Regions from separate parts of the Mycobacterium heraklionense genome, predicted to be linked through region 2. Evidence: riboswitches for the same ligand, from Rfam matches in the RefSeq annotation. Region 2 holds a riboswitch; the other holds the start of a gene.
The links. Region 2 has a riboswitch for cobalamin ahead of K3U94_RS17915 (PPE domain-containing protein). Riboswitches for the same ligand answer to the same signal wherever they lie in the genome.
Positions count from the first base shown of each region.

Region 1: linked by a shared signal. The riboswitch ahead of metE (5-methyltetrahydropteroyltriglutamate--homocysteine S-methyltransferase) and the one ahead of K3U94_RS17915 (PPE domain-containing protein) in region 2 are both predicted to bind cobalamin.

Region 1 covers NZ_CP080997.1:1,290,215-1,297,562, forward strand. The annotation lists gene K3U94_RS06180 (cation-translocating P-type ATPase) at 1-1,795, opposite strand, end outside; gene K3U94_RS06185 (mycobacterial-type methylenetetrahydrofolate reductase) at 2,083-2,973, opposite strand; gene metE (5-methyltetrahydropteroyltriglutamate--homocysteine S-methyltransferase) at 3,049-5,328, opposite strand; cobalamin riboswitch at 5,463-5,668, opposite strand; gene K3U94_RS06195 (SDR family oxidoreductase) at 5,713-6,372, opposite strand; gene K3U94_RS06200 (thiolase family protein) at 6,479-7,348, shown strand, end outside.
Region 2 covers NZ_CP080997.1:3,767,914-3,775,261, reverse strand. The annotation lists gene K3U94_RS17920 (aminotransferase class I/II-fold pyridoxal phosphate-dependent enzyme) at 1-1,251, shown strand, start outside; cobalamin riboswitch at 1,274-1,457, shown strand; gene K3U94_RS17915 (PPE domain-containing protein) at 1,578-3,281, shown strand; gene K3U94_RS17910 (DUF7676 family protein) at 3,535-4,113, opposite strand; gene K3U94_RS17905 (ATP-binding cassette domain-containing protein) at 4,128-5,882, opposite strand; gene K3U94_RS17900 (FecCD family ABC transporter permease) at 5,879-6,919, opposite strand; gene K3U94_RS17895 (ABC transporter substrate-binding protein) at 6,916-7,348, opposite strand, start outside.

The DNA.
Region 1 (7,348 bases), 2.5 Mb from region 2:
CGGGCCGGATCGTCACCTTCCAGGCGGGCGGGATCTGCTCGGCCAGTAGCCGATCCAGCCGCAGCTCGGCACTCAACCGTTGGCCGGCCGCCAGGACGGCGTTGCTGACCAGGACAGAGCCGACCATGAGCGCGTCGATTGGCGCGCCCAGCAGCGCGGTGGCAGCGGCACCCAGTCCGAGGACGGGCGTCAGCGGGTCGGACAGTTCGTCACGCACCGCATCGAGGAACTGCCAGACCACGTGCCGCTTGGCGGTGCCGGCGTCCGGCGCGAAGTCGGGCTGCGACGGCGAGGACAAGGCGGCACGCACCTGTTCGACCGACATCGCATGCCATTCGTCGACGGGGACCGGCCGGGGCAGCGGCGCCGTGATCACCTGGCGGGCCGACCAGTAGCCGGACACCAGACCCACGGCCGCGCCCAGCGCGACCGGTTCGGGACCGCGTCCTCGCACCGTGGGAATGAGCAGCATCGAACCCAATGCCGAAGCGCCGGTGGATAAGGCGATACCAAGGCGGGTGGCCGCCTGGGCTGCGGGCAGGGCATGCAGTACCCGCCATACCCCGGACAAGTCATCGACGATCAGGTCCGCCACCGGCTCGCTGGCGTCGGGCAGGATGCCGACGCCGAGGTCGGCCGCCGACAGCGCCTGGGTAGCCGTCGAGGAGATCACCGCGACGGTGTGGCCTTCCTGTTGGTAGGCCCGCACCGCGTCGAGCAGCGCTTCGTCGATCGAATCGCCTGTCATTGGAGCGATTTCGTCGAACGCGGGCCGAAGTACACCCAGGCCGATGGCGTCGTCCGCGGTCACTGTCTGCACCTGGGCGCGCTGTGTCTCAGCGAGTGTCGCTGCCGCCAGCGGATGCGGGGCCGGAGCAAACAGTGCCTCGGTGCCGGGGCGGCCGGTGACGGGATGCCAACCTGGCCGCAGGTCACCTTCCTCGAGCATCGCCCGGGCGCTCTCCCAGGCGGTCAGATCCTTCTCGTCGGCGCCGCGAAGTCGCGCCAAGCGCAACGACTCGGTCCGCAGCACCCGCGGATCGAAGATCACCACGTCGACGCGGTCCAGCCGGCGCAGGCTGTCAGGGTCGATCTGCAGTGCCTCGTCCCGGTTCGCCAGCCCGCGGCCCAACGTGGCTGCGAACGATTCGTGAGTGGCTCGGGTCGCTTTGGGCACCGCGACCAGTGCGGCATTGCCGGCCAGTTCGGGGTCGCGACTGGTCGCGGCGACGACGGCTGCGCCGATCGCCTGAATCCAGGTCCCGCGTTGCAGGTTTTGGTCGACCGGGCTCTCCGGGGATTCCGCCGTGCGCTGGGCCGACCCGGCAACCGGACGGGCCAGCTCCGGCTCGCGCCGCGCCCAGGCCCGGGCGTCGGCGCGCGCTTCGGCGGCCCTGATGGTGTTGATCGCCAGGTCCACGGCCAACATCGACGGCGCCGCCCCGAGTGCGTTGACGGCGGTGGTCGCCATCCCCAACGCAGTGGCGGTGGCGCGCTTGCCGATTCGTTCCTCCAGCAGACGGCGCAGTTGTGGCTGGTGGTCCAGGGTGATGACAGCGCCCTGGAGACTGGAGGGCAACCGGCGAAACCGCAGAACGCGACTGGCAACTGCGAGACCCAGGCCGACGGCGTTGATGCCGGCCATCGCGGCGCTGCTGACCGCTATCAGACCATCGCCGGGTTCGGGGGCCGGGCGAAGGTGTCGCCGTGGGTGCTCGACCTCCGCCGGCGGGTCGGCAACCACGTCATAGCCCGGTTCGGCATCGTCGATCAGAGCGGCTATCGAGGGGGGCATCGGTCTCCTTCGCTCGGCGACCGAATCCTTGGAGATAGCCCGCGGGACCTTCGGTCGACATGGTGAATCGTCCGAAGGTCTCGCTCGCGAAAGTCCTGGGTCCGCTGAATGACCGGGCGGGTCGAACCGCCGTATTGACGACCATTCACATCCGCCACCGGTGTGGCGGGTAGGAACTACTCCCCTTCCCGATCGAACCTAGGGCCGGCAGGCAGCGGACAGCTGAACGCCGGCGAGACCCGACTTGAAATGCCGGTGAATGCTCTGCGTCGCAGACGGTTCCAGGTTCAGGCGCCCGGCGACCAATAGGCGAGCATCTCGGCGAAGGTGTCGAATGCCGGTTTCGAAATGCCGTAGGGAGCCTCGAAGTGCAGGCTCAACGGGAAGCCCAATTCGGCCACCCCGTCGATCACCCGCTTATACAGATCGAGCAACAGGCGGCGTTTGACGTCGGGTTCGCCTGCGGCCAGAGTCCGCACGAAGGCCTGCTCGGCGGCGACGGCTTCGTTGCCCGGGTCCTGGATCAGCCAATCGATCAGCCCGACTTTGGACTCCATCTTCGGCACGAAGCCGAACGACAACAGGACCTCCGGCCGGTGGTCACTGGCGTGCTTGAAGTCGCGGAGGAATCCCACAATCGCATCGGAGTAGAGCAGCTGTGTCATCCCGAAGGTGGCGCCCCGGTCGCATTTGAAGGCGAAGCGTTCCTGCTCTGAGTCTCGTGTCGGGATGAGGATGACACCCCGGTTGTCGACCAGATCGTCGAATTTCGACAGGGCATCGGTGGGTGCGACGCCGCTGCCCTCACCGTCGTTCAGCGTGCGCGGGACGCCGACGAAGATGATTCCGTCGAACCCGGCCTGGCGCAGACCCGACAGTCGCGTCCGCAGTGCCGTCTCGTCGAGGAAGGCGGTGACCTGCGTGCACAGCCCGTGTACGCCGGGCAGTTCGGGGTGAATGACCGACCAGAAGTCGGAGACATCGAGTTTGGGTTGGATCTCGACCGGCCGGTCGTCATCCTCGGGGATCAACCCGGGGATCATGACATGACCGATCCGGCCCGCGATACCCGCTTGCTCGGATAACTGCAGGACCTTGTGGGCCTCTTCGCGGGCGTGCTCGACTCCGCGATCGGTGTTGGGCGGCACCAATTCCAGTGCGATGGTGTTCAACGGCACCAGGGGACTCCGTATCTCATTAGAACGGACATGTTGCGCCCCAGAGACAGCTCTGGGGCGCAACATGTCAGACGGTCACAGGCTGGCGCGAGCTTCCTTCGCAGCGGCGACCAGGTTGGCCAACGACGCGTTCACCTCGTCGGTCTTGCGGGTCTTCAGGCCGCAGTCCGGGTTGACCCAGAGCCGTTGTGCCGGAACAGCATCCAGCGCCTCGCGCAACGACGTAGCCATCTCGTCGGTGCTCGGCACCCGCGGCGAGTGGATGTCGTAGACACCCGGGCCCACCCCGTTGGAGAAACCGATCGCGTTGAGGTCGTCGAGCACCTCCATGTGCGAGCGTGCCGCCTCGATCGAGGTGACGTCGGCGTCCAGGTCTGCGATCGCACCGATCACCTCACCGAACTCCGAGTAGCACAGGTGGGTGTGGATCTGCGTCGCATCGGAGACCCCCGAGGTGGACATCCGGAACGAGCCGACCGCCCAGTCCAGGTAGGCCGCCTTGTCGGCGTCGCGCACCGGCAGCAGCTCGCGCAGCGCGGGCTCGTCGACCTGGATCACCGCGATGCCGGCCTTCTCCAGGTCCACCGTCTCTTCGCGGATGGCCAGCGCCACCTGGTAGGCGGTGTCGGCCAGCGGCTGGTCGTCACGGACGAACGACCAGGCCAGGATGGTGACCGGACCGGTGAGCATGCCCTTGACCGGCTTGTCGGTCAGCGACTGGGCGTAGGTGGCCCAGTCGACCGTCATCGGGTGCGGCCGCGTGACGTCGCCGAACAGCACCGGCGGGCGCACGCAGCGGCTGCCGTAGGACTGCACCCAGCCGTTGCTGGTGGCGAAGAAGCCGTCCAGCTGCTCGGCGAAGTACTGCACCATGTCGTTGCGCTCCGGCTCGCCGTGCACCAGCACGTCCAGGCCCAGCTCCTCCTGCAGCTTGATGACGGCCGCGATCTCGGCCTTCATCCGGTTGGTGTACTCCGCGTCGTCGATCTCTCCGGCCACCAGCGCGGCACGGGCCTTGCGGATCTCCACGGTCTGCGGAAACGAGCCGATCGTGGTGGTCGGCAACGGCGGCAGGTGCAGCCGCTCGTCCTGCGCGGCGCGGCGCGCCTCGGCCGAACCGCGCTGGATCCCGGCCTCCTTGATCTTGGCGATCTGGGAGCGCAGCGCCGCGTTGTTCAGCCGCGGGTCGGACTTGCGGGAGGCGACCGCGGCGTTGGACGCGGCGATCTCGTCGACCACCGCTTCGCGGCCCTCACGCAGCGCGCGGGCCAAGGTGGCCACCTCCGTCACCTTCTCGGCGCCGAACGCCAGCCAGCTGCGCAGCGCGTCGTCCAGACCGGTCTCGGGCTCCAGCGAGTAGGGCACGTGCAACGTCGAGCACGACGTAGACACAGCTACGGCACCGGCTGGACCCAGCAGCGCCGCCAGCTTGGCCAGCGCGGCCTGCAGGTCGGTGCGCCAGATGTTGCGGCCGTCGACGACACCGGCGACCAGCGTCTTGGAGGCCAACTCCGGCACTGCGGCGATGGCGGTGTTGGGGCCGTAGACCAGGTCGACGCCGATCGCCTCGACCGGGGTGCGGGCCAGGGCCGGCAGCCCGGCGCCGGGGTCGCCGAAGTAGGTGGCCACGAAGATCGACGGCCGCTTGCTCAGCCCGCCGAGGCGGTTGTACACCTGCTCGGACAGCGCGGGGGCGTCGGCAGAGATGTCGGTCACCAGCACCGGCTCGTCGATCTGTACCCACTCGGCGCCGGCGTCGGCCAGCTTGCCCAGCAGCTCGGCGTAGACATCGGTCAGCTCGTCGAGGCGGGAGATCGGCGCAGGCGCACCGTCGACGGCCTTGCTGAGCAGCAGGAACGTGACCGGTCCGATGATCACCGGACGGGCCACGTTTCCGCCGAAGCCCTGTCCCTGGGCCTCGGAGAGCTCGGAGAGCACCTTGGCGGGGTTCAGCGTGAACGTCGTGTCCGGGGCGATCTCGGGAACGATGTAGTGGTAGTTGGTGTCGAACCACTTCGTCATCTCCAGCGGGGCGATCTCCTTGTTGCCCCGGGCCGCGGCGAAGTAACGGTCCAGCTCGTCGGCGACGCCGGCCACCCGGGCCGGGAGAGCACCCAGCAGCACCGCGGTGTCGAGCATCTGGTCGTAGTAGGAGAACGTGTTCACCGGCACCGAGTCCAGCCCGGCGGCGGTCAGCTGAGCCCAGGTGTCGCGGCGCAGGCCGGCGGCCACCTTCTTCAGTTCGTCCTGGCCGATCCGGCCGGCCCAGTAGCTTTCGGTGGCGCGCTTGAGTTCACGTCGAGGCCCGATTCGCGGCGAGCCGAGAACGGTTGCGGTAAAAGGTTGAACGGTCACGATGTGGTCCTTCAATTGACGAGGGTGGGTCAACGCCAGCAGCCGCCCAGCTGATCCGGTCCCGTGCCTATATAAAGCACTATAACCCTCAAAACCAGACGCCCATTCCGCGAGGCGTTGATCCGCCGGGCGCGGCGCGCCCGGCACAACGGGCAGGTATTCGGACTCGCAGGCGCGCACCGAGGTGCTCCTAGTGGCCGTCGCTTCCCAGCCGGTGGGCGAACCCGTGACCAGTGCTTTGTGACGGCGGTCGTTCCTGCATACCGCTGCGGGACAGTCCCGGATTCTCACCGGGTTCCCTCTCGCGCTCCGCGGAAAACCGCGTTGCGCTCGATGCCGAAACCGCCTTGCGGCGACGACGGCAAACCAGTTGCGTGATCGAGATTACCCTGGCCGACCGGCCGCAAGTGCCTCCGGGATGGGCGTCCGGCCGTCGTTGAACTCGATGGTGCGCCCGACCGTCGAGTCGTTGGACAGGCAGGCCGCGATCGCTAACGCGACGTTGCCGCGTGACACCTGTCCTTTGTTGGCGTCCGGGCCGACGGCGATCCGGCCGGTCGCAGGATCGTCGGTGAGTCGGCTCGGCCCCAGCACCGTCCAGTCCAGATCCGTGGCCCGCAGGTGGGCGTCGGCGGCGGCCTTGGCCTGCGCGTACGGGAAGAACGGATCCTCTTCGGGAACACCATGGTCGGGGCCGGCGCCGAAATAGGACACCATCACGAACCGCCGGACACCGGCTTTCGCGGCGGCGTCGATGCTGCGGATCGCCGCGTCGCGGTCCACGGCGTAGGTGCGTGCCGGGTTGCCACCGCCGGCGCCGGCGGAGAACACCACCGCGTCATGGTCGGCCACGAGCCGGGCCAGGCCGTCGGTGTCGAGCTGCTCGATGTCGGCCACCACCGGGACCGCGCCGGTGATCGCGACCTCTTCGGCGTGGTCGGGGTTGCGGAACACCGAAGTGACCTGGTCGCCGCTCCCGGCGAGGAGGCGGGCGAGCAGCAGGGCGACCTTGCCGTGGCCGCCGATGATCACGGTGCGTGCCATGGAATCGACGGTACGCGGAAGCCCGGAGTGACCCCCGCTGACGCCGGCCGAGCGCGCCGGTCGACAATCGAGGCAACAAGACCCCAAACGAACTTAAGGAGCACCCATGGCTGAAGCCGTCATCGTCGAAGCGGTGCGCGCGCCTGTCGGCAAGCGCAACGGCGGACTGTCCGGGGTACACCCGGCCGAGCTGTCCGCCCAGGTGCTCAACGGGCTGGTCAACCGGGCCGGCGTGGACCCGGCGCTGGTCGACGACGTGATCTGGGGTTGCGTCATGCAGGCCGGGGAGCAGGCCCTCGACATCGGTCGTACCGCCGTGCTGAGCGCGGGCTGGCCGGAGACGGTGCCCGCGGTGACCGTGGACCGCCAGTGCGGGTCCAGCCAGCAGTCGGTGCACTTCGCCGCCGCCGGCGTGATCGCCGGACACTACGACGTCGTGGTCGCCGGCGGCGTCGAGTCGATGTCGCGTACCCCGATGGGCTCCTCGCTGGCCAACGGCGGGCGCCCGTACGGGGAGTCCTTCAAGGCGCGCTACAGCCAGACCCCCAACCAGGGCATCGGCGCGGAGATGATGGCCACCAAGTGGGGCCTGAGCCGCACCGCGCTCGACGAGTTCGCGCTCGCCTCGCACGAAAAGGCCGGTGCCGCACAGGACTCCGGTGCCTTCAAGGACGAGATCGTCTCGATCACCGACTCCGAGGGCAATGTCGTCAGCGAGGACGAGGGCATCCGCCGCGGCACCACGCTGGAGAAGATGGCACAGCTCAAGCCCGCCTTCAAAGAGGACGGCGTGATCCACGCGGGTAACTCCAGCCAGATCTCCGACGGCTCGGCGGCGCTGCTGTTCATGTCGGCGGCCAAGGCACGCGAACTGGGTCTGACCCCGCTGGCGCGGGTGCACACCGCGACGCTGGCCGGTGCTGACCCGGTGATGATGCTGAGCGCGCCGATCCCGGCAACCCAGAAGGCGCTGCAG
Region 2 (7,348 bases):
GAGGAAGGCATCGCGGACGGTGCGCTGGCGCCGGGCGCAGCGTTGCCGCCTATTCGCGGTCTGGCGCAGCAGCTCGGGGTGAATCCGAACACCGTGGCCGCCGCCTACCGGCTGTTGCGCGACCGCGGCGCCGTCGAGAGCTCGGGCCGGCGCGGCACCCGGGTGCGCGACCGCCCGGCGACCACGCCGCGTTCACTGCGCGGGCTGGCCGTACCCCCGAACGTGCGGGACCTGTCCACCGGAAACCCCAACCCGGCACTGCTGCCCGTTATCGCCGCCGTGCCGGGACCCGTTGTGCTTTACGGGGATCCCCCGATCGCACCGGCACTGGCCGAGCATGCCGCGAGCGAGCTGGCCGCCGACGGCGTGCCGGCCGACCACCTGGCGGTCACCTCGGGAGCCCTGGACGGAATCGAGCGGGTGCTCAGTGCGCAGCTGCGCCCCGGTGACCGGGTGGCGGTCGAAGATCCGGGGTGGCCCAACCTGCTCGACCTGCTCGGCGCATTGGGGCTCACCCCGGAGCCGGTCGGGGTCGACGACGACGGTCCGCTGCCGGCCGACCTGGCCCGCGCGCTGCGGCGCGGGGTGCGTGCGGTGGTGGTGACCAGCCGCGCTCAAAACCCCACCGGTGCAGCGGTTTCCGCGGAGCGTGCCAACGTTCTGCGGGGGCTGCTGGACGAATCGGAGGTGCTGCTGATCGAAGACGACCACGGTGCGGCGATCGCCGGGGTGCCGCTGCACCCGCTGGCGGGCGTGACCCGGCGCTGGGCGTTCGTGCGATCGGCGGCCAAGGCGTATGGCCCGGACCTGCGGTTGGCGGTGCTGGCTGGGGATCAGCGCACCGTCGAGCGTGTGCAGGGTCGGCAGCGGCTGGGGCCGGGCTGGGTCAGTCACCTGCTGCAGAACGTGGCGGTCGAACTGTGGGACGATGCCGCGGCGGCGCGGCGGGTGGCCGACGCCGAAGCCGCCTACCGCGCGGCCCGCGTCGGGCTGTGCACGGCGCTGGCCGACCGGGGCGTGGTCGCGCACGGCCGTTCCGGGCTCAACGTGTGGATCCCGGTATCCGACGAGGCGGTGGCGATGACGGCGTTGTTCGCCGCGGGCTGGGCCGCGGCCCCGGGGGCGAGGTTCCGGATCCGCGGCACCCCGGGCCTGCGGGTCACCATCGCCGAGCTGGCCCCCGCCGACGTCGGCCCGCTGGCAGATGCGATCGCGGCAGCGGTGCGTGGCCCCGGCCGGGGCAGCGTGTAGCCGCGCTTTGCCGCCAGAGAGATGCGGTGGCGTGCGATAATGCACCGGTACGGCAACGATGGTGCAGGAAGCCGGTGTGAATCCGGCACGGTCCCGCCACTGTGATCGGGGAGCGACCCTCAACAGCCACGGCTCTTAGCGGAGTTGGAAGGCGAGGCGAGCGTTGATCCGAGAGTCAGGACACTCACATCGTCGCATCCTGCGACCCGGGGCGGTGTACCCCGAGAGAGCTGACGAACCCCTATGTTTCGCCCTTTTCGGGTGGCATCCGGCGGTCCGCGATGACGGCGCCGATCTGGATGGCCTCTCCGCCAGAAGTACATTCGATGTCACTGTCGGCCGGGCCTGGTGCCGGCCCCTTATTGTCGTCGGCCGCTGCGTGGAGCGCGCTGAGCACTGAATACGCCGAGATCGCCGACGAGCTGACGGCGGTGCTGGGCGCGGTCCAGGCCGGAGCGTGGCAGGGCCCGTCAGCCGACGCGTTCATGGCGGCCAACGTGCCCTACCTGGCGTGGTTGGTGCGTGCCGGTGGCGATGCGACGGTGACGGCCGCACAGCAGCAGACCGCGGCGGTGGCCTACACCAGCGCGTTGGCGGCGATGCCGACCATGGCCGAGCTGGTCGCCAACCATGTCACGCACGCGGTGCTGGTGGGCACAAACTTCTTCGGTGTCAACACGATTCCGATCGCGCTGAACGAGGCCGACTACGCGCGGATGTGGGCGCAGGCCGCCGCCGTGATGACCGCTTATCAGGCGGTGGCCGGCGCCGCGGTGGCGACCGCCGCGGCAGCTCAGACCGAACCGGCGCCCACGGTGCTCAAGACGCCCGGCAGTGCGGCGGATACCGCGCCGGAGCCACCGCAGTGGTTCCTCGACTTCGCCAAATGGCTGGAAAGTCTGGTGCCCAGTCCGCCCTATCCCGACAGCAGTCAGTACCCGCTGTATGCCGAGTTGCAGGAGTTCTTCAACAAGATCGGTTTCACCGGGTTCGCAGACCCGCTCGCCGATTTCTTCGCCAGCCTGCAGAACGGATCGTCGTTGCTGCCGCCGTGGGGTGTCCCGGGGTCGTGGCTGGCGTGGACCGGCAACCCGCTGGGCTACCTCAACCCCGCAAACCTGGCCTACATCTTCTCGGTGCCGCTGGACCCGGGCTCCTATTTCGCGTTCACCAGCATCGTGATCGTCGACGACCTGATCGCGATCATGTACACCGCGCTGTTCAACCCGCAGGGCCTGGGCCTGGTCATCCCGATGGCGATGGTCGAGATCGTCGGGTCCACGATCGGCAACACCATCCAGGCGCTCAACTACCTGATCACCCAGACGGCACTGCTGCCGGCGCTGTTGCCGGCGCTGGCCGCCACGACCGTGCTCACTCCGGCCGGAGTGATCGGGGGTCTGGGTATCGGGGCGCTGGCGCATCATGCGGCAGTCGCCGCGGTGCCGCCCCCGCCCGCCCCGCCGCCACCCGGGCTGGCGATGGCGCAGCCGCCGGCACCGGCTCCCGCGCCGGCTCCTGCTCCGGCGCCGCCACCCGCACCGGCGCCCGCCCCGGCCGCGGCCGCCGCACCGCCCCCCGGCGCGCCGCCGCCGACTCCCGCCGGGCCACCGTCGGTCACCATGCCGGCCTACATGTACATGGTGGGCGGTCTGGACATGGGCGCTCGACGGGGCTCGGGCACCAGCACTCGCAAGAAGGCGGCACCGAAACCGGACAGTGCGGAGGTTCCCGAGGCCGCCGCGGCGGAGCAGGTCGCGACGCAGCGGCGCCGGCGTAAGGCGAAGGCCGGCATGCTCGGGCGCGGCTACGAGTACATGGATCTGGAGCCCGGCCCGGTGCCGGAGGTGCCGGAACTCGCCGGGGCGGTCGCCTCGAGTCGAGGCGCCGCGGCGCAGGGCTTCGCCGGTGGCACCCACCGGGTTGCCCGCGCACAGCCGAGCGGGCTGACCGCGCTGGCCGACGATGGTTTCGGGGGCGGCGCGGTCAGCCCGATGATGCCGAATACCTGGCAGGGCTCCGAGGAATAGCGGGGGACCAGCCCCAATACCGTTCAGTCAAGACTGGACGGTATCGGGGTAGGCCGTGTTCACGGCGGGCCTCGTAGGGATAGTTGCCCGCCTCTGCGCGACAAACCGCCGCGGGCGCATCCACACCCGCAGTTTGTCGCGCAGAGGTGGGCAACTCTGCTATTCCCCGGTGCCGCTACGCCAGGGACTGCCCGGGGCTAGCCGCCGGGTCTGTTGGGGCGGTCCAGCTTCGGCTCTCCTTCGTCGAGTCTCGCTAACCGCCGCAGCGGATCTGACTCCCGCCGCGGTCCAGCGGGTCCGGCCCCAGGCCGAGGTACTTGTCGCGCAGCTTGTCCCACAACTCCAGCTGGCCCCACTCGGGCTCATCGCGCATCTGCTGGTCGTTGGTGAGGAACGGGTTCGGCAGCATCACCGTCATCATCTGCTCGTCGCGGCCGTTGAACAGGCGCACTCCCCACGACTGCGGGTTGCCGTCCTTGCCGATCCGGCGGTACAGCTCGGCCCGGGTGCAGCGGCGAATCCGGCCCAGCTCGTTTCCGCTGGCTCGGTGCTTGCCGATGCAGAGGTGAAAGTGCCAGCGGCCGAAATCGATAGTGGCGTAACCGTCGAGCATGGCGATCTTGCGCGGCGCGTTGGGCGCGGCCACCTCCCAGGCCGCGCCCTGCATGATGATGCCGAACCAGATCTCGTCCCAGTACTCGTCGAAGCACAGGTGCAGCAGATCCAGCAGGCTCTGCTGGTCGGTGGGCAACGGCCAGAGTTGTTCGCGGCCGCGGTCTTCGGTGTCGACGATCGGGGGATCGGCAACGACGGTGCCGGTGTTCTCGGTCATGGGAATCCCTTCCTCTATCGGTCCAAGCGAACCGGGGGTTTGTGGGTCAGTGCGCAGTCGCCGCACAGGCCGCCGCCGGGCGTGCGATAGAAAAGGCAGCAGCTGGTACGCCGGTAGTCCGTATCGGAACCGTTGAAACATATTGTGCCGGTGAGGCGTTCGTCGTCGCATAGCTTGCGGGCGAGAGCCCATCCCGGTTCGTCGGCAAGATCGCCACCGCTATGCCAGCGCAAGGCGCGGGCGGCACCCAGTACCGCGGAGGCGGCATTGCCGAGCAGCAGCCGTTCCGAGATCGGACCGAGCCGCTGCGCCGCGGCGGCTAACGGCTCCAAATGTCCGGTCAGGATCATGTCGGCCAGCGCCGGCTCCAGACTCTCGTTCGCCGACGATCCCTGCCAGGCCACCGGGTTCGGCAGGTGCAGGCGGACCGCCCCTTCCGAATCGGTGTACCAGAGCTGATCGGGGTCCAGGTCGATCAGCAGCGCGTGCTCAGCGACCCCGCCCAGCCCGATCGACCACAGTCGCGCCGCGAATCCGAGGAAGAAAGTGGACACCGCCACGCGGAGATCCGGCGCCCCGATGCGCTCCCGGACGTGGGCGACCGCGCCGGCGAGCAGCTTCTCATCGGTGTAGAGCTGCGTCACCGGACGCCAGTCGGCGCCGTCTGCGATCCCGGTGGAGACCGCGAAATAGGAGCTGACAGCGGATAACTCGGTGAGCGCCGCGATCGTCTCATCCCGGGAGGCGCAACGGTGTGGGATCGTCGGCAGCGCCCGCAGCCGCTGCGGCAGGTCACGCAGCGCGGTGAGCTGGTTGCCGCTCGCGGTGCGCACGGCGATGGCGTCGGGATCGGTTGCTGTGAGCACGATTTCGGCGGAGTCGCCGAAACCCCAGCCCTCCCGCGACAGCACCCGGGTCAATGCTGAACGCAACGGTTCTTCGGCGTCGACCCGGGCGGTGCGCTCGTTCTCGTCGCCGACGAAGGTGAACATCCCGCTGGCCGGGTCGAAACGCAGGGTGCCGTTGCCGAACATGTCTCCGATCCGCCCGGACAACATCAGCTCTTCGCCGACGGTGTCCGTTAGGGTGCCCGCCGGATCCATCAGCCACACCCGGTCGGCCACCCGCAGCGCCAATTCCAAGTCGTGAGTGCTCAGCACCACCGCCAACTGCTGGTCGCGGGCGAGCTCGCGCAGCAGCCCGAACAGTGCGGCCCGCGACGACACATCCAGAAACGCGGTCGGCTCGTCGAGGATCAGCAGACCTGGTTGCTGGGCCAGCGCCCGCGCGGTCAGGACCCGCTGGCATTCGCCGTCGGACAGTTCGGCAGCCGGCCGCGACGCCAGATGCTGCGCGCCGGTCGCTGCCAGCGCCCAGTCGATGATCTCCTCGTCGGCCGGACGCAGCCGGCCACCCAAACCCAGGTGCGGGATGCGGCCCAGCCCGACCAGCTCCCGCGCCGACAGCAGGCCCGGGTCGACTCGTTCGGTCAGCACCACCGCGACCCGGCGGGCCAGCTCGTCGCGGGGCAGTGCGGTCAGGTCGGCGCCGTCGAGCAGAACCCGCCCGCCGAGCGCGGGCTGCAGTCCGGCCAGCGTGCGGATCAGGGTGGACTTGCCGGCGCCGTTGGGCCCGATCAGCACGGTCAGCTCGCCGCGGCGGGCCTGGGCGGCCAGCCCGGCCGCCACCGTCACCGACCGGCGCCGGCCGCGGTAGCCGATCACCAGGTCGGCAAGCTCGACCGCCGGTGCGGCCGCGGTGGGCGTCATGACGGCAACCCCGATCCACGACGGGCCCGCAGCAGCACGGTGATCACCACCGGCGCCCCGACCAGCGCGGTGACCGCGTTGATCGGGATGACCAGGTCGCTGCCGGGCACCTGGCTGACGAGGCCGCAGCCCAGCGCGGCGACCGCGCCCAGCAGGATCACCGCCGGGACCACCACCCGGTGGTCGGAGGTACCGACCACGATGCGGGCCACGTGCGGCACCACCAGCCCGAGGAACGCGATCGGTCCGCAGAACGCGGTCGTCACACCCGCCAGCAGGGACGCCGAGATGACCGTGACCACCCGCGCCCGATGCACGTTGATGCCCATCGTCGCCGCGTAACTCTCGCCGAGCAGCAGGGCGTTGAGCGGCCGGATCGTCAGCGCCGCGGTCACCAGCCCGAGCGCCACCAGCGGCAGCAGCAGCTCCAAATCGGCCCAGCCGGTCCCGGCGAAACTGCCCAGGCCCCACAGCAGGTACTGCTGCACCCGCTGCGGATCGGAGTACACCATCGCCAGACTCACCAGCGCGGTGCTGGCCGCCCCGAGCATCACCCCGATCAGCAGCAGCGTCGCCGCCGAGCGGGTCCAGCGCGACAGCACCAGCACCAGCGTGAGCATCGCCGCGGCGCCCAGGGCCGCCGCGATGACCTCCCCGGCGCGGCCCGCGCCGGCCATACCGGTGGAGAAACCGGCGCCGGCCGCACCGCCGAACAAAACCACCACCGCGACGCCGAGGCTGGCCCCGGAGCTCACGCCCAGAATGTAGGGATCGGCAAGCGTGTTGCGGAACAGGGTTTGCAGCTGCAGGCCGGCGACGCCGAGCGCGGACCCGGCGGCCAGCGCGGTCAGCACCCGAGGTAACCGCATGTTCCACACGATCACCTGCCAGCGCGGGTCGGAGGGTTCGGCGCCGAACAGCACCTGCACGGTGTCGAGCACCGGAACCCGCACCGGCCCGAGCACCAAACCCAGCAGGGCCAACAGGACCACGGCAGCGCCGAGCGCGGCCAGCACCAGGGCGAGACGCGGCTTCACCGCGGCACCCGCCGGTAGAACTCGAACGCGTGGTTGGCGACGAGCTCGGGATGCAGGATCGCGACGAGGTCGCCGAGCAGCAGATCAGGTCGCGCCGTGCCGCGTTCCCAGTAGAGATTGCCGCCTCCGGGTGTGATCGCCTTGGTGGCCGACCACACGTGACCGGTCCGCAGCGAGGTCAGCTCGCCGTAGCGGCTGTCGCGGGCCACCGCGTCGCCCAGGGTGTGCCAGTCGTCGGTGACCAGCCACACCGGCGCCGTGCCGGCACGGGCGTACACCGACTCGAAGTTCAGTTGCCGGTTCTCGGCGCCGGTGTCCGACAGCCAGGGGTAGGTGCCGCCGGCGTCGGCGACCAGACGTCCCGAGTAGCTGTCACCGGTGGGCATCGACCAGCTGCCGGAATACATGGTGCCGGCCAAGACCTCGACG